Regions from separate parts of the Agarivorans sp. 2_MG-2023 genome, predicted to be linked through region 2. Evidence: predicted binding sites of a transcription regulator. Region 2 holds the regulator's gene; the other holds the start of a gene.
The links. Region 2 encodes ArgR, which controls arginine synthesis, uptake and breakdown. Its sites were predicted from a motif close to ANTGAATANNTATTCANT; they were not measured.

Region 1 (3,361 bases), on a different contig from region 2:
AAACCCTAGAAGCAGTTTACGATGTTTTAGGTTTCATTCGCTTAAAGTAGCAATTTGCTCTAAGTGTTAAAGCCCAGCCAAGCGCTGGGCTTTTTTATACCCAATAGTTAACGCTAGTGACTTAGCTGCCCGCTTGCTAGTATTTGCTGTAATATCAACATATTGAATTAATCGGCCAATGCCGAGGAGCGAGTAGATGGATCTAGAACGCAAAACTCTGGTGTATTCGGCGGTTATCGCCTTGATACTTTCTCTATGGGGTATTGCAATGGGGGTGCACACAGAGTCTGGCGCTATCATGTTAGACGGGGTATTTAATCTACTGTCTTCAGTGATGGCCTTTACTGGGATCCGCATTGCCTACCTCACCAGCCAAAACTACAACGAACGCTTTCCCATGGGCTACTTTGCCTTTGAGCCGCTAATGGTAATGGTGAAAGGGATCTCTATTCTGGTACTAGTTGCGTTTGCCTTGTCGGCAAATTTGCAAACCATGTTAGCTGGTGGTCGCGAGCCGCAAATTGGCATGATGCTGATTTATGTGGTGCCCGCTGTGTCTGGTTGTTTATTGGCTTGGTGGATATGTTTACGCAGTAATAAGTTGCAGGCCTCTAACTTACTGCTGGCTGAGCAGCAAGGCTGGCTAATAAACTCGGTGATCTCTGGTGCCATTGGCATAGCATTAATCGTTGTATTGCTTATTCAAGACAGCAGTGTAGGGTGGATAGCCCGTTATGTAGACCAAATTCTAGTGATTGTATTTTCACTTATCTTCTTAAAAGACCCTTACCTACTGGTTAAAAATGGCTTTAAAGAACTACTACTGAGCGCACCTGAACCCGAACATACCAAACCATTTACTCAAGCCTTAGAGCAGCAAACCATGTTAAATGGTTTTGAGTTAGGAGAGATTGTAGTGATGAAAACCGGTCGTCGCTTTTGGGTCACCATAGAGGTAGTGTGCCGGAATCATCAACTTGCGCTAGACGATATGGTTCAGCAGAGAAAGCAAATTCGTAGTTTGGCTAATCAGTATTACCAGAATAATTATACCGAAATTGTATTTGTTGAACCCTCAGAGCAAGGCGAATTTTCTGCTGGATGAAAATTATTACAGCAGCTCGAAATGTCGCTGCCTGCTAACTAAAAATCAGCTACTATAGCGCTTTTAACCTGCAGGCTATTCTGGTTACATGCTACTGATTATCGACAATTACGATTCATTTACCTACAACCTCTATCAGTACTTTTCGCAGCTGAATGTAGAGGTTGTGGTTCGTCGTAATGATGAGATTAGCATTGAACAAATTAAGCAGCTTGCACCGTCTCATTTGCTTATTTCACCAGGTCCATGTTCACCCAATGAAGCAGGGATTTCTCTCGCGGTTATTGCCGAGTTTGCTAACACGCTGCCCATTCTTGGGGTGTGTTTAGGACATCAGTGTATTGCACAGCACTTTGGCGGCAAGGTAGTGCGTGCGGCTCAAGCCATGCATGGCAAGGTAAGGCCGGTATATCACCAGCAAGATTCGGTATTTAGTGGGCTCGCTAACCCAATGGCTGTTACTCGTTATCACTCCTTGGTGGTTCAGGCAAACAGCTTACCGGAATGTTTAGAGGTGACAGCTTGGAGCCACGATGACAAAGGTGAAAAGCACGAAATTATGGGGCTTAAACATAAGCATTTACCGATACATGCGGTGCAGTTTCACCCTGAAAGCATTCTTACAAAGCAAGGTCTGCAGTTGCTAAGTAACTTTATTGGTTCTAATTAATAGAATGAATGGGCTTTAAAATGATTCAATGCATTGATTATATAGAATGAATAAATAATGCATATTTATGCTTAATGATTTTGATGTGAGGGCATTGCAAGCAATATTCCCTACGCTATTATTAGAACTATGCACTGAATATGCTTAAAAATGACCATATTTTGTATGGCTTAATGGCTGAATACTCAGACATCGCTCTCGATATTTGCCATAATCGCCAAACTCTTTACATACTATTAACCTTTCTGGCCTTTGACATAAAGGGATCGCCAGAAAGCTAAAGGAGAACACTACATGTCACACGCTGTTACTCGCGCGCTATTCGATGAAGTTATGGTTCCTAATTACGCCCCGGCGGCTATTATTCCGGTTAAGGGCGAAGGTTCACGCTTATGGGATCAAGAGGGCCGAGAGTATATCGACTTCGCTGGTGGTATTGCGGTTAGCTGTTTAGGGCATTGTCACCCTGCGTTGGTGAAAAGCTTAACCGAACAAGGTCAAACCTTGTGGCATCTAAGTAATGTATTGACTAACGAACCGGCTCTGCGCTTAGCCAAAAAATTAGTCGACAGTACCTTTTCTGAAAAAGTGTTTTTCTGTAACTCGGGTGCTGAGGCAAACGAAGCCGCGCTTAAATTAGCGCGCCGTTACGCCATCGAGCATGGCTCAAAAGACAAAACCAAAATCATTGCCTTTGAACAAGGCTTCCACGGTCGCACCTTCTTTACCGTTACGGTAGGTGGTCAAGCTACATACTCAGATGGTTTTGGTCCTAAGCCGGGTGATGTAGAGCATATCCCTTACAACGATTTAGCGGCACTTGAAGCGATTATCGACGACCAAACTTGTGCAGTGATGATGGAGCCGCTGCAAGGCGAAGGTGGCATTATCAGCCCAGATTTAGCCTTTGCAAAAAAAGTGCGTGAGCTATGTGATAAACACAATGCGCTACTTATCTTTGATGAAGTACAAACAGGTGTGGGTCGTACTGGCGAGTTGTATGCTTACATGGGCCTAGATGTGACGCCGGATATCCTTACCTCAGCCAAAGCCCTAGGCGGCGGTTTTCCAATCGGTGCGATGTTAACCACTACTGAGATTGCGGCTTCTATGAAAGTAGGAACCCACGGCAGTACTTACGGCGGTAACCCATTAGCTTGTGCCGTTGCAGAAACCGCTTACGACATTGTTAATAGCGAAGAAGTGCTAAACGGTGTTAAGCAGCGCGAGCAATGGTTTAGAGAAGCCTTGAATGCCATTAACGAGAAGTACCAAGTATTTTCAGAAATACGGGGTAAAGGTTTGTTACTGGGAGCTGTGCTAAACGAGCAATACCAAGGCCGAGCGCGTGACTTTTTAGTGGCAGCGGCCGATCAAGGCTTAATGGTATTAGTCGCTGGCGCTAACGTAGTGCGCTTCACGCCTTCTTTAATTGTCCCTCAAGCTGATGTTGAACAAGGCATGCAGCGTTTCGAGCAAGCTGTTGCCAAAGTGGTAAACGCTTAGCGTTTTTGGGCTGGCCTTAGCAATAAGGCCTGCCAAGTTATACTTTTTAACTATCAAGAGTAGTGGCTAATATTAGCTAC
Region 2 (3,361 bases):
TGCTGCTGCTTGACCCATAGAAAGTGTCGCGCTACCGCCACCAGCTTTAGCTTCAACAACTTCTGTACCGGCATTTTGGATGCGTGTAGTCATTGTTGCAATTTCTTCATCAGTAAACGAAATACCGTCTAACTGAGAAAGCAATGGCAAAATAGTTACGCCGCTGTGGCCACCAATAACGTTAAGTTTAATGTCTGCTGGGTTTAGGCCTTTCGCTTCAGCGATAAAGGTTTCTGAGCGAATCACGTCTAGTGTGGTTACACCAAACAATTTAGCAGGATCATATACGCCAGCATTTTTTAATACTTCGGCCGCGATTGGAACCGTGGTATTTACTGGGTTAGTGATAATACCAATACATGCCTTTGGACAAGTAACGGCAACTTTCTCGATAAGGTTTTTAACGATGCCCGCGTTGATATTAAATAGATCTGAGCGATCCATACCAGGTTTACGCGCTACACCGGCAGAAATTAGAACAATATCGGCACCTTCTAGGGCCGGGCTAGGGTCTTCGCCTGCGAATCCTTTAATGGCCACTTGTGTAGGGATGTGGCTCAAATCTACAGCAACACCAGGTGTTACTGGGGCGATGTCATAAAGCGAAAGTTCAGAACCAGCGGGTAACTGGGTTTTTAATAGTAATGAAAGGGCTTGGCCAATTCCGCCTGCAGCACCTAATACGGCAACTTTCATCCAACTTCTCCATGCTTTTTTGTAATTGTAGAGGGGATGTCTATAAAGACAGAAACAAGATAACGGAATCCGCTCTAAAATACAATTTAGCAACATTTTTAAAGCAACTTTAAAACAGTAAAAAGCTGCCTTAATCACACTTTAACTATAGGGTTTAAGACCTTGGTCTAACAGTGTTTGTTAGTTAAAGAAGGACTGGTATATTGTTCGGTAACTGCCGTTATTTTTTAACACATTAAGCGCATGGTTGATTTGATTCAGCAGGTCTTCGTTTTGCTTTGAAACCGCCATACCTAATCCGCTCGCCGGATAGTTTTCATCCACTTGAGTCACAAACTCCGGATGGCTTGCCAACCAATAGTGAGCCGCTGCCGAATCTAAAAATACCGCATCAATTTTAGCTTGATTCAAATCTGCTAAGGCGAGTTGATAACTGGGGTAAGCAATCGATAGAATATTAGGCCGTTGTTCACGTAAGAAGCGCATAAAGCTCGAGCCACTTTGTACCGCAACCACTGAATTGCTTGCGACTTCTAACTCAGGCTTCGTGAGATAAACCGCCATATTATCGAAATAAGCATCACTAAAGCTTACTAAGGTTTTACGTTGATCGGTAATATCTAAGGCTGATATCGCCACATCATAATGGTCGGCAGCAACGCTAGACAACAAACTATCAAAGGGCTGATGGTAAAACTCACACTCTCGATTTATTTGTTCACAAATGGCCTTAGCCAACTCAATATCGAAGCCCACCAGCTGCTTGTGCTCATCAAATGATTCAAAGGGCGGATAAGATGCTTCGGTAACCACTCGCAGAGGTTTATCGTCAGCAAGTACTGATTGAAGTACGAGCAAAGGAAGAAAGAACAGAGATTTTAGCCACATAGTTAACTACACACCAAGTTTGATGTTGCTATCATAATTCAGCTTAGCAAAGCCTCACAAGAAAATGTTGGCTAATTGAACAACAATTATGTGTTTCACTATGCATTTATATGCATAAAACTAGAATAAAGTTGATATACATATAAAAGTTGGCGACAATAACCGCGGATTTACAAGCTCGGATCACCGATGAAATATAGCGATAAACAAGAACAGTTAATTAAAGCATTTAAATCACTGTTAAAAGAAGAACGTTTTGGCTCTCAAGCTGAAATAGTGACCGCCCTACAAGATCAGGGTTTCGAAAATATCAACCAATCGAAAGTGTCACGCATGCTAAGCAAGTTTGGCGCAGTGCGTACTCGCAACGCAAAAATGGAAATGGTTTACTGCCTACCTGCAGAGTTAGGTGTTCCTACTGTTTCTAGTCAATTAAAAATCTTAGTACTAGAAATGGATTTCAACGATGCCTTAATCGTTATTCATACGAGCCCTGGTGCGGCGCAGTTAATTGCCCGTTTGCTAGATTCGTTAGGTAAAGCTGAAGGTATTCTTGGCACCATCGCTGGTGATGATACTATTTTTATTACCCCTACCCGCCAAGTTGCGATTGCCGATGTATTTCAATCGGTTAAAGAACTGTTTGAAGTCGCCTAAGGCTTCAAATAACACTTCCCCAAACTACACTTTGGGGAAGACAAATGCCGCATCACCATTAACCGATAACCATACCTTAGTGCCCGGGCTTGCTTGCCAATGGTCACGCATTCGCGCATGAATCACCTGCTCAGGTAATTCAGCAAGCTGCAACCTAAAGTGCGTTTCATTACCCATTGAATGCACCGAGATAATACTCGCTTCTATTTGTTGGCTGTTTTCAAGCTGATGCACCACCACATCTTTAGCGCGAACAATCACCTCTGCCAGTTCGCCATCGTTAATTTGATTGGCCGAAAACGCCCCTAAGGCGGTACTAACGACACCCTGCTCTACCGGTATAACAAAGCGATTACTTGGGCCAAACAACGCTGCCACAAAGGCATTTTCTGGTTGATTGTAGATTTCTTGAGGGCTAGCATTTTGAACGATTTCGCCCTGCTCCATCACAACAATCCGATCCGCGATAAACATCGCCTCTAGCGGGTCGTGAGTCACCATCACTGCGGGGGTTTTGGTTTTCTTCAATACGTCGAGGGTTTCTTCCCGTACTTGTTGGCGTAAATGCTCATCGAGTGCAGAGAACGGTTCGTCCAACAACATGGTGTTAGGCTCTGGAGCTAAAGCGCGTAATAGGGCGACACGCTGCTGCTGGCCACCCGACAAGGTATGCGGAAAGCGATCTAGCAGACCTTGCATGCCCATGTTGTTTAAGCTTTCTTCAATCCACTGGCGACGCTTTGGTAAATCTTGTTGCTTGCGTAGTCCGTACTCTATATTGGTTTTAACACTCATATGCGGAAACAAGGCATAGTCTTGAAACATCATACCTATGGCGCGTTGCTCAGGTGCTAAGTGTATAGCTTGCGCAGGGGCTGCTACTAACTTGTCTTGCAAGTACAGCTCACCACTTTGCAACCGCTCTAAACCAGCGATTAAACGCAATAAAGTAGTTTTTCCGCAGCCTGATGGGCCCAGCAGCGCTACAATTTGGTTTTCTTCAACCTCGATACTGACATCTTTAAGCGCCTGCTGTTCACCGTAGAAATGATTAACTTTACGTAAAACAATACTCATTGCGGGTTTAGTGTCCTTGTGGGCGCTGTTCTGAAGAGCCAAT

Region 1: a site for ArgR is predicted at 1,832-1,849, ahead of Q4549_RS15210 (aspartate aminotransferase family protein). Genes of this name have one in related genera too.

The regions. Positions count from the first base shown of each region.
Region 1 is NZ_JAUORQ010000010.1:13,184-16,544, reverse strand. Features, by position in the region: gene trpS (tryptophan--tRNA ligase) at 1-50, shown strand, start outside; gene Q4549_RS15220 (cation transporter) at 197-1,105, shown strand; gene Q4549_RS15215 (aminodeoxychorismate/anthranilate synthase component II) at 1,194-1,775, shown strand; gene Q4549_RS15210 (aspartate aminotransferase family protein) at 2,070-3,281, shown strand.
Region 2 is NZ_JAUORQ010000011.1:120,689-124,049, reverse strand. Features, by position in the region: gene mdh (malate dehydrogenase) at 1-696, opposite strand, end outside; gene Q4549_RS16635 (transporter substrate-binding domain-containing protein) at 877-1,584, opposite strand; gene argR (transcriptional regulator ArgR) at 1,774-2,241, shown strand; gene Q4549_RS16625 (ABC transporter ATP-binding protein) at 2,266-3,318, opposite strand; gene Q4549_RS16620 (iron ABC transporter permease) at 3,326-3,361, opposite strand, start outside.